DNA from 2 places in the Bacillus sp. N5-665 genome. Region 2 is predicted to be linked to the other one. Evidence: riboswitches for the same ligand, from Rfam matches in the RefSeq annotation. Region 2 holds a riboswitch; the other holds the start of a gene.
What was found. A riboswitch is a leader RNA that binds a small molecule or an ion and turns the genes downstream of it on or off. The one in region 2 is predicted to bind FMN.

Region 1 (6,079 bases), 2.7 Mb from region 2:
TGATAAATATGCATGGCTAACGCAGGAAAAGATTGTAGAAGGAGCACACGAAGCAATTCGCCGTAAAGCAGGTACATATTGTATTGTGGCATCTGGTCGTCGTCCGACGGATAAAGAGGTGAATCACGTAATTGGAGCAGTTAAGGAGATTCGTGAAACGACAGATTTAAAGATTTGTTGTTGTTTAGGTTTCTTAAACGAAGATCAAGCAGGACGTTTAGCAGACGCGGGTGTACATCGTTATAACCACAACTTAAATACACATGCAAATAATTACGAAAGCATTTGCTCCACTCATACGTATGACGATCGTGTTGATACAGTTCAAAAAGCAAAACAAGCGGGCATTTCACCATGCTCTGGGGCAATTTTTGGAATGGGGGAGACAATAGAAGAACGTGCTGAAATTGCATTTGAATTACAACGTATAGACGCAGATTCAATTCCATGTAATTTCCTTGTTGCTGTAAAGGGTACGCCGCTTGAAGGACAAAAAGAATTAACGCCGGTAGAATGTTTAAAAGTGCTGGCGATGATGCGTTTTGTAAACCCAACGAAAGAAATTCGCATTTCAGGGGGACGTGAAATCAATTTACGTTCTGTACAGCCAATCGGTTTATTTGCAGCAAACTCTATTTTTGTTGGAGATTACTTAACGACAGCTGGACAAGAACCGACTGCAGACTGGGGTATGATTGAAGATTTAGGGTTTGAGATTGAAGAATGTGCATTATAAGATAGATAAAAAGCAAACTTGTAAAAGAGTTTGCTTTTTTTGTAAATAAAATGTAATAAATAGTTGTGAAAGCTTGATACTATTGGTTTTTGAGCGAAAAAAAGAATTTTGGTGGACGAATTTTCCAAGCCCCAATTGTACATAGTAAATATGTAATTTATATTGGGTTGGAGGATTTTACATGCACAAATATATATTAGCGATTATGACTTGTCTAATTTTACTAAAAGCAATAAGTGCTGATCCAGTTAAGGCCGCCGAAAATCCTGAACAAAAAGAGATGCAACAACGAATTGAACAACATTTTCGAACGAAAGCTGAACATTTTGGATTGAAAACAGAAGGAAAAGACTTAAAGGAAGTGCGAAAAGAAATTACTATTATAGAAGAAGCGAAGAAAAGAGAGAATGTATGGAGAACAGCACAAACGCTTCGTATACAAACAGAAGGAAAAACAATGGATGAATTAATAAAAGATGTACGGAAAAAAGTAAAAAAATAAAAAAGAGGCCGCAGCCTCTTTTTTATTTTTTATGCCCATTGTTTTGATAAATGAGCCATTTCAATCGCAGCAACGGCGGATTCATAGCCTTTATTACCAGCTTTCGTGCCCGCGCGTTCAATCGCCTGCTCGATCGTTTCAGTCGTTAATACACCGAAAATAACTGGGATGTCTGTTTGTAGGGATAAAGATGCAACTCCTTTTGCTACTTCATTACAAACGTAATCGTAATGTGTTGTAGCACCACGAATTACAGTACCTAACGTAATAACAGCATCATACTTCCCGCTATTAGCCATCTTTTTAGCGATTAAAGGAATTTCAAATGCGCCAGGAACCCAAGCAACATCGATATCAGTTTCTTCTACACCGTGACGCTTTAATCCATCTAAAGCTCCGCCGAGTAACTTACTTGTAATAAATTCATTAAAACGTCCAACAACAACCCCAACTTTTAATCCTGTACCAACTAAATGACCTTCGAATACCATAATGAATCTCTCCTTTTATTATAAGTTTAGTAAATGTCCTAATTTGTTTACTTTCGTTTGTAAATACGTTTTATTCTCTTCTTTTGTTGGCATTTGCAATGGAACACGCTCGATTACTTCTAAATCGTAACCTTGTAAGCCAGCAATTTTTCGCGGGTTATTCGTTAATAATCGTAACTGTTGTAAACCTAAATCTTTTAAAATTTGAGCGCCAATACCGTAATCACGCAAATCAGCTGGGAATCCAAGTTTTTCGTTTGCTTCTACCGTATCGAATCCTTCTTCTTGTAACTTATAAGCGCGAAGCTTATTAAGAAGGCCGATGCCTCGTCCTTCTTGTCTCATATAAAGAAGAACGCCTTTTCCTTCACGTTCAATTTGAGCAAGTGCAGCATGGAGTTGTGGTCCACAATCACAGCGGCATGAGCCAAATACATCTCCTGTTAAGCACTCTGAATGAACGCGTACAAGTACAGGCTCTCCTGTTGAAATATCACCTTTTACGAGTGCGATATGCTCTTTCGTATCTAATGAATTAGAATAGCCAATTGCATGGAAAGTACCGAAATCTGTAGGTAATGTAATTTCCACTTCTCTCGTCACTAATGTTTCATGGTGGCGGCGATAAGCAATTAAATCTTCTATTGTAATCATTTTTATATCAAATTGTTTTGCGCACTGTAGTAAATCAGGTACGCGAGCCATCGTACCGTCCTCATTGATAATCTCACAAATGACTCCAGCTGGTTCTGCTCCGCAAAGCTGTGCTAAATCGACGGCAGCCTCTGTATGACCAGCACGGCGCAGTACACCGCCTTCTTTCGCGATTAATGGAAAGATATGTCCAGGACGATTGAAATCAGCACCTTTTGATGCAGGGTTTAACAATTCTTGTATCGTAGTCGCCCGTTCGTGAGCGCTAATCCCTGTTGTTGTAGAAACATGATCAATGCTCACTGTAAATGCAGTATGATGCGAATCTGTATTATGAGCTACCATTGGTTCTAATTGTAGACGCTCTGCGTACCCTTCCGTAATCGGTACACAAACGAGACCACGCCCATGTGTAATCATAAAGTTAATCGTTTCTGGCGTAATATACTCTGCTAAAGCGATAAAGTCGCCTTCATTTTCACGGTTTTCATCATCGCATACGATAACGACTTTTCCTTGTTTTAAATCTTCTAGAGCTTCTTCAATACGATGAAACATAATGCTTCCCCCTTATAGAAATCCGTTTTCTTGTAAAAAGCTTTCGCTCATTGAACCTGTTCGTTTTACAGGTTTGGAAATAAAGCGTTCGATATATTTACCGATCATGTCACACTCAATGTTTACTATGTCACCGGCATTCTTTTCTCCGATAACAGATTCACTTACTGTGTGCGGGATGAGTGAGATTGTGATGGAAGATTCGTCTATATCAAATATCGTTAAACTCGTTCCATCAACAGCAACGGATCCTTTATGCAAACAATAGCGCAGCAATTCATCAGCAATAGCTATTTTGTAATAGACGGCATTATAGTGTTGTTTTTTGTTTAATATCGTTCCGATGCCATCAATATGTCCTGAAACGAAATGTCCACCGAATCGTCCGTTTGCAGCCATCGCCCGCTCTAAATTTACTTTAGAGCGTGGTTTAAGCATGCGAAGTGATGTTGATTGCATCGTTTCAGGCATTGCGTCCACTGTGAATGAAGTTGTTGTGAAACTCGTTACAGTTAAGCAAATACCGTTAACCGCGATACTATCACCTAAGTGAACATCTGATAAAATTTTATTCGCATGGATCGTTAACTTCATCGCTTCTCCGCTTTGTTGCATGTTTGCAATCGTTCCTAATTCTTCTATAATTCCTGTAAACATTCCGTCACCTCACTTCGGGCATTCGCAACGATTTTTATATCATCACCAACTTGTTTCATCTCTTGAATTTCCAAGGAAAGTGCATCTTGCAATGCTGCGAAACCATTTCCACCAAATAAAGTAGGGGCATCTTTCCCGCCAATTAATTTGGGGCTTATATAAGTTACAATTTCATTGAGATGCTTTGTTTGTAAGAAGCTTGCATGAACTGTTTGACCACCTTCAACGAATAGAGAAAGAATTTGCTTCTCTCCAAGAAAGAAAAGGAGGTCCTTGATTTCTATATGTTTTGTTTTCATTTGGAATATAGCTATATTTTCAGATTCATAAGAAGCTATTTTCTCTTTATTTACATCCTTACCGACAAAAATCCATGTCGGTGCTAAACCATCTGTTATGACATGAGAAGATGGTGGTGTTCGTAAATGGGTATCTAAAATGACGCGTATAGGATGTTTACCCCCGTTAGGAATTCTTGTCGTTAAATGCGGATTATCAGCTATAACTGTATTTACTCCAACGAGAATCGCATCATGTGTATGGCGATATTGGTGAACATCAGCTCGTGCTTCTTCACCTGTAATCCACTTACTTTCACCAGTGACAGTTGCTGTTTTTCCATCTAAGCTCATCGCTGTTTTTATTGTTACAAATGGACGTTTCGTTCTCATGTAGTGAAAAAAGAAACGATTTAATAAGGTGGCTTCTGTTTCAATAACACCGGTAGTTACTTCGATGCCAGCTTCTTCTAATCTCCTTTTTCCAGTACCAGAAACGAGAGGATTGCAATCAAGAGTAGCAATTACAACCCGTTTGACTCCTTTTTTGATGAGCAATTCACAACAAGGTGGTGTTTTTCCAAAATGGCTACACGGTTCAAGTGTTACATAAACGGTAGCTCCTTTTGCTTTTTCACCAGCCATATGAAGAGCGTGAACTTCTGCGTGTTCTTCACCTGCACGTAAATGAGCGCCAATACCGACGATGTTTCCATCTTTTACAACAACAGCACCAACCATAGGATTTGGACTTGTTTGTCCGGATGTTCCTTCTGCTAACTGCAGGGCAATCCTCATATATTCTTGATCTGTCATTTTCTTCACCTCTCCTGAAAAAATCAAAAAACCCCAAGGATTTTATATCCTTGGGGTTTGGGAGACGTGATTTCTAGAAATATAGTTCGAATACGAAAGTATAGGAAAGAAACCTAACGATGATTGATATTTTGGCATAAGGAAAAAAACTAGCAAAATATCAAATTTTTCAAACGCTAGTCGTATCTTTTTATTCCAGTATAGAAACATAAGTATACAAAATAAAACATATATAAAGATTCAAAATGAAACTTTAAAAATATGCATACTGAAATAAAAGTGTATTCGCTATATAAAATTACTAGAAAACATATCCTTCTCCCATCCAGACTATACTGTCGGCCCTAGAGTTTCACTAGATCCACCGTTTTCGTGTTGAAAACGGGTCACGGACTTAGAAGTTTGCACTTCATCACCGCCGGTTGGGAATTTCACCCGACCCCGAAGGATGTTGTTTGCTCAAATTATAGCACAAAAAAGACAAAAGGCTAGTAAAAAATATTCGAATGTGAAGAATTGTGTGAAAATATATGTAAGTTGGAATGAGGACAAAAGTATGAGGAATGTTGTAAGGAAAAGGGGGGACGAGAGTTAATGAAAAGAAAAAACATGCACAAAAAAATGTGCATGTCACATGTGAAATTATTCTGCCTCTGGTGCTCTAACAACAGACTCGAATTTCCCTTTATGCGAAGCATCGCAATAAGGCATATTTTTTGATAAACCACAACGGCATAAAGAAAATGCCGGTTTTGCTGGGAATACATTCCCTTGTGAATCGACTAATTCCACGTCCCCTGTAACACGAAAAGAGCCATTATCATTTACTTTAATTTGTACTTTCGCCAACGCTATCCCTCCTTCCCAAACGCTTAATTTCATCATATAATTAAGAGAAGTACTTGACAATATAAAGTGAAACTTTAATTAGTGGGGAGGTATCCCCCACTAATTATTAGTTGAACCAATCGGGCTTTTAGGGGCAGTTAATCTCCCACCTAACTTCTTTGTTTTAGCTGAGTTTTGAGGTGGGAGTTTTACTGCCCGTTAATGCGGGGTAAAAAGAGCACTTTGTTTGAGAAAGAAGAGAGTGTTATAATAGTTTTCATAACTGACTAGAGTAAGGTGACGAGAGATGGATAAACAATTACATACATTACGAAACATTGCAAATGAGCGCACGTGGGCATCATTTTTGAATGATAATCATCCATATAGTTTGTTACATTGGTCCATTGCAGGTGTAGGGCAAGAGGCAAAGGATGTTTGGTTACTTCAAGATGAAGTAACATTTCAAACGACAGAATTTCCAACGTTAGACGATGCAATGCAATGGATTTCTGAAAACATGGAACAAGTTACAGACGTTTTAGCGCAATAAAAAAAC
Region 2 (6,079 bases):
ATTAGAAAACGGAGGATGTATATGAAAGTGTTAAAATGTGGCGTCATGTTATTGACGGTATTGTTTTTATCTCAATTACATGTGTACGCAGAGGGAAATCAATGGACATGGCCTGTTGAAGGGCAGATAAGTGATTATTTTGGGACAAGGCATGGAAAACACTACGGTATAGATATAGCGGCACCGATTGGCACGCCTGTGGCAGCTATTCAAGAAGGTAAGGTAACAAAGGCTTATTATTCAAGTAGTTATGGAAACGTTGTATTTATTAAACATGGAGAATATGAGGCCGTGTATGCGCATTTAAATAAGAGATATGTAGTTCAAGGGGATTATATTTCAAAAGGAGAAATAATTGGAGAAGTAGGAAATACAGGAGAATCGAGAGGTGCACACTTACATTTAGAAGTTCATCAAGGAAGATGGACGATGGCGAAAAAGAATGCGATGAATCCATTGCTTGTTCTAAATGAACAGAGAAATGAAGTTGTTTCCTCATCCTTATATGTCGTCCAAAAAGGGGACACTTTAGTTAGTATTGCACGGAAATTTAGTATGTCAGTTAAGGAAGTTAAAGATAAAAATGGACTGCAGCAAGATTGGATTTATCCAAATCAACAATTATACGTAAAGTAAAAAAAGAGCTAGTTAAACTAGCTCTTTTTTTTACCAAAAAATAAAGACACATATAAATCCAGAAATAGCTAAGTAGCTATATAAGTAAAATACTTTCGTTCTTGTTTTTTCGTTCGTTCGAAATAGTACAATAGTCGGTTCAATTAAACCGATTGTCAAACAAAGTAAACCAAGAAGCATACAACCGATTGAAATGGAGTACAGGGCGATTTGTGGTGCTTGAAATGGAATCATCCATTTTAATAAAAATGCAATAAGTGCAGTGTAGCAAATGCTGCCGATGTATTTATTCAACGGTGCATTAGAACGGAACCCTGGAAGTTTTTTTAAGAAAGAGCGGGAAACAACTTCAGTTTGTAAAGATGTGTGCTCTTCAATTATTTTTTGAGCTTCTTTTCCTTTTTGGAAAAGGGATAATATCCAGTTTCGCTCACCTTGAAAAATAAATTGAGAAGTTGTCAAATAATGATCCACCTTCACTTTATTCCAACTCTTCCATGGGTGACGCTCACACAGTTTTAATTTACTCTCTGTTTTTTTATCATACTGATAAATACTGATGCCATCTTCATCGAAAGCAGCATAGTATGTCTCGCTTGAGAATGTGCCTAAATCAATTGGACAGTAGAAAAGTAATTCTTTTTTTAAGTAAAAGTATTCTTTTCTTAAGTTTTTTTTCATTGCTTCTCGAATAGAGTGTCTCTTTTCTTTTTTCATGACATTTCCTCCATAATCCAGAAAATGTTCTTATCTTAACAATTCAACATCTTATCACTTTTCATTATATATGACTAGGGGATTCGTAGGGGAAATGCCGAATACTAAAAAATCTGGGGTGTATTGTAAAATATAGTGATTGGTTTTAATTATATAAAATTAATAACTTATTTTTAATAAGTTACACTTTTTTTGTTCACAATACGATTATGTTGTTGTATAATAAAGTGGAAAATAGAATATCGGTCTATCTTCGGGGCAGGGTGAAAATCCCGACCGGCGGTGATGAACTATATGTGATTTTGTTCTAAGCCCGCGAGCCGTTAAGGCAGGATTTGGTGTGATTCCAAAGCCGACAGTATAGTCTGGATGGGAGAAGATGGAGGTTCAAGCGTTCAAAAAAGATATGGATTTGAACGTCTGTTTGATGTGCCTTAAATTCTCCCTTTGTGTAAAACACAAAGGGTTTTTTCGTTCTATGAAAAAGTAGGCATAGCAGAACCTTTCCACTTTCCATGAGAAGATCGATGGAAAAGGAGAGAGAAAGATGAAACAAAAAAACAGTGTAGTGCAGATGGTGAGTGTAGCGATGCTAAGTAGTATTGCATATTTACTGATGATGTTGGATTTCCCGTTTCCAGGGCTTCCGCCATTTTTAAAAATTGATTTTAGTGATGTACCAGCTCTAATTGCAGCAATTATTTTCGGGCCAGTTGCAGGGATAATTGTAGAGGCGATAAAGAATATTTTACATTACGGAATTCAAGGGAGTTTAACGGGAGTGCCAGTTGGAGAAATTGCTAACTTTATTGCAGGATGTTTATTTATTGGACCGGCAGCTTTCTTATTTAGAAAGTATCGTACTGTTAAGAGTTTAACGACAGGATTAATGCTAGGGACAATTACAATGGCGCTCATTATGAGTGTATTAAATTACATCATTATATTCCCAGCTTACACTTGGTTTTTAAATTCACCAGCTATGTCTAGCGAGGCTATAAGAACAACGGTTGTAACGGCAATCTTACCATTTAATTTGATTAAAGGAATTGTTGTGACAATTGTATTTGTAGCGTTATTCTCACGCCTGAAAGTATGGGTGTTTGCAAAAATGAAAAATGCATAAAATATAAAATAAAACCATTAGTAGTATGGAACTACTAGTGGTTTTTTATTAAGTAGAATGAAAATAGAAAACAAAAAATATCCCTCATATTAATGAGGGATATTTTTTGAAGTTAATAAAAGACTATTCGAATTTTAAAGAGTCGCCATCAAATGATTCATCAGCAACTTTAATTGAGTCAGTTGGACAACCTTCGAATGCATCCATCATATCTTCAATTAATACATCTGGAATTTCAACGATACCTTGGTTATCGTCTAACGTTACAAATGCAATACCTTCATCATCATAATCATAAATGTCTGGTGCAGCAGCGCCGCAAGCACCACATGCGATACAAGTATCTTTATCAACGATTGTATATTTTGCCATCTTTTTTCCCTCCTGATAATATGTATGTGAAAAGCTCGCCATAAAAATTATAACCTTATTGTAAAACGGTTTTTAAAACTTTTCAACATAAAATTATAATGATAATCCTTATCAATTAGAGTGTCAACTAATTTTTGCATTATGTCATAAGATTTTCAAAATACGTAAATGTTATTTCGTTTGGTACAATATACTATATACAAGTACATAGTGCCGATATGATAAGTTTAATGAGTAACATAGAATGGTGCAATCATACTAAAAAGTAATTAAGCTAGATTGAAAGGTGGAAGCGGTAATGCAACTACAATATACTTTATTGTATTGTTTAAAACAATTGAATGGTGAAAGGACCGTTTCTTCTATTTATTATTTATTAAAAGGAAAACGATCTTCGCAAACGTTACAAGATGGAAATATGTTCCGAATTTCATTTTTGTTTGGAATATATAAATCGTTAAATAGAACAGATTATGATCGTGAAGTTGCAAAGTTGTTGCAAGCAGATTTGATTCGAGAAATACATGAAAATACATATTTGTTAACATCTAAAGGTAAAATGCAGTTACATACATGGGAGGAAGTGTATGCTTTTCCCACGCATTTACATGGTTTACACTATGGTGAATTAGGTGAAACATTTTGGAAACGATTATCATTAATTATTCAAACTATATCTAATTTACAACAGAATAATACGAAGTTTATTCCCATTCAACAAGATACAGAAATAATGATGTGGGTAAAACGTTTTTTAACAGGTATACCATATAGGCGAAGTGAATTGGCTAAAATATTATGGAAAGAAATACATAATCTTTTAGGAAAAGGTGATGTGGTAGAAGCAACGATTGTAACATATAGATTAACAGGATATGAACGTATCGGTTGTACATTGCAGCAATTAGCGGAAATTACGAAACAAGATATATTCCGGGTGTATTTTTTATTTTGGGGTACAATTCACTTCTTTATACAAGAAGTTCACGATAAAGAAAATGAATTTCCGCTATTAGCTGAGATTATCTCTTATCCAAATGAGAGAGCTGAATTATTTAGTTTATCAACGAAAAAAACATATAATTTTTGGAGACAAGGACGCTCTTTAGATGAAATAGCGACAATTAGAAATTTAAAGGTTGCAACGATAGAAGATCATTTTGTTGAAATTGCTTTGCGGGAAAAAGAGTTTTCAATCGAGATGTTTATGGAAAAAGACAAAATAGATAAAGTAACAAAAGTAATTGAGGCATTACAAACACGTAAGTTGCGTGAGTTGAAACAAGCGGTTGGAGAGGGTATCTCTTATTTTGAAGTTCGTCTTGTATTGGCGCGGATGGAGGGTATAAATGAAGCTTGAGGAATATTTATATAGATGGTTTGGATATTCTGAATTTCGTACAGGGCAAAAAGGGGTAATTACAGATTTATTAGAAGGAAAAGATGTTATAGCAATGCTCCCGACTGGAAGAGGGAAGTCTATGTGCTATCAACTTACAGGGCTAATGCAAGAAGGGACCGTGCTTGTTGTATCACCATTATTATCTTTGATGGAAGATCAAGTTACACAATTAAAGTATGTTGTGAAAAACCGAGTAATAGCATTTAATAGTTTTCGGACATTACATGAAAAAAGAGAAGCGATGAAAAAATTAGCTTCATATAAATTTATTTTTGTTTCACCAGAGATGTTGCAGTCGGAAGTGTTAATAAGAGAATTGAAGAAAGTTCATATTTCATTATTTGTTGTAGATGAGGCTCATTGTATTTCACAATGGGGTTATGATTTTAGGCCAGACTATAAAAAACTAAATGTAGTCATTGAAAATATCGGGTCTCCTACGGTGCTAGCATTAACGGCAACAGCGACAAAAGATGTACTCCGAGATATAGCAGAGAGTTTAGATTTGAAGAAAGTGACGCAGCATGTATACTCTATTGATCGTCCAAATATTGCGATGGAAGTACAATTTGTGGAGACGATAGAAGAGAAGAAAGAAGCGCTTTTGGACCAGGTGATGTATTTACAAGGGCCAGGGATTGTATATTGTTCAAGCAGAGCGTGGACAGAACGTTTAACGGAGTATTTAAGAGGAAAAGGCGTGACTGGTGTCGCTTTTTATCATGGTGGTATGGAACATGAAGAGCGTATGTTAATTCAACAGCAGTTTATGAATGACCAGTTGCAGCTTGTAATATGTACAAGTGCTTTTGGTATGGGAGTAAATAAGTCGAATACGAGCTATATTATTCATTTTCATTATCCGACTAATATAGCTTCCTATTTACAAGAAATCGGAAGAGCTGGAAGAGATGGTGAACCGAGTATAGCTATCTTACTATGTAGTCCGTTAGATCACGATTTGCCAATTTCAATAATTGAAGATGAATTGCCAAGTCAGTCGCAAATACAATTTTTATTCTCTTTACTACAAGAAAGAATGTTTCAAACGAAAGAATTACCAATAGAAGAGGTAGAAGAAATTTGTTATAATGCAGCAAGATTTAATGAACAATATTGGCGTTTCATCCGCTATCATCTTGAACAGCTTGGAATCATACAACAGCGAAAATTAAAATTAGAGAGCTTGTCAGATGAAATTATGAACAGATTAATAGCTGAAGTAGAAATAAGGCTACGTAATAAATATAGTGAGCTAGAAAACATGAAATCGTGGATACAAGGGAAAGAATGTAGGCGTGAATATTTGTTACAACAGTTCGGTTATAGAAAAGAGAACGAGTTGAAAAATTGCTGTGACTATTGTGGTATTACAAAAACAGATTATAAAAAAAGACAAGCGCAACAATCGGATTTCGACTATAATTGGGAAACAGAGTTACAAAAGCTTTTCGGTCTAGAAAAGATGGGGGAATGATGAACATTCAAAGGCATAATATTGAAGATATGAGTCCGAAAGAAATAAGGCTGAATCTGTATATCACACAGTTCATTATTATCGGTATCGGTTGTTTACTAGCATATATATTATTCCGAGATATAAAATCGGTGTATAGTCTGTGGAAGTGGGAACCGGTGTCTATACTTATAATAGGTGGCTTGTTGGCGATTGGTATTGTGTTATTAGATTATGTTGCAATGCGAGTATTTCCAGAGTCTTGGTTTGATGATGGTGGTATTAACGATAAGATGTTTCAAGGAATGTCAGTTATGCACCTACTCGTTATTACGTTCATTATCGGCTTTGCAGAAGAATTTTTATTTAG

Region 1: linked by a shared signal. The riboswitch ahead of ribD (bifunctional diaminohydroxyphosphoribosylaminopyrimidine deaminase/5-amino-6-(5-phosphoribosylamino)uracil reductase RibD) and the one ahead of MNO09_RS23535 (ECF transporter S component) in region 2 are both predicted to bind FMN.

What each region holds. Positions count from the first base shown of each region.
Region 1 is NZ_CP093325.1:1,301,790-1,307,868, forward strand. It holds gene bioB (biotin synthase) at 1-736, shown strand, start outside; gene MNO09_RS09215 (hypothetical protein) at 918-1,238, shown strand; gene ribH (6,7-dimethyl-8-ribityllumazine synthase) at 1,268-1,729, opposite strand; gene ribBA (bifunctional 3,4-dihydroxy-2-butanone 4-phosphate synthase/GTP cyclohydrolase II) at 1,748-2,941, opposite strand; gene ribE (riboflavin synthase subunit alpha) at 2,954-3,598, opposite strand; gene ribD (bifunctional diaminohydroxyphosphoribosylaminopyrimidine deaminase/5-amino-6-(5-phosphoribosylamino)uracil reductase RibD) at 3,580-4,692, opposite strand; FMN riboswitch at 5,002-5,145, opposite strand; gene MNO09_RS09240 (CDGSH iron-sulfur domain-containing protein) at 5,335-5,541, opposite strand; gene MNO09_RS09245 (DUF2552 family protein) at 5,828-6,073, shown strand.
Region 2 is NZ_CP093325.1:4,086,293-4,092,371, reverse strand. It holds gene MNO09_RS23545 (peptidoglycan DD-metalloendopeptidase family protein) at 22-636, shown strand; gene MNO09_RS23540 (hypothetical protein) at 667-1,353, opposite strand; FMN riboswitch at 1,599-1,738, shown strand; gene MNO09_RS23535 (ECF transporter S component) at 1,901-2,479, shown strand; gene MNO09_RS23530 (ferredoxin) at 2,603-2,851, opposite strand; gene MNO09_RS23525 (YpbB family protein) at 3,150-4,211, shown strand; gene MNO09_RS23520 (RecQ family ATP-dependent DNA helicase) at 4,201-5,730, shown strand; gene MNO09_RS23515 (CPBP family intramembrane glutamic endopeptidase) at 5,730-6,079, shown strand, end outside.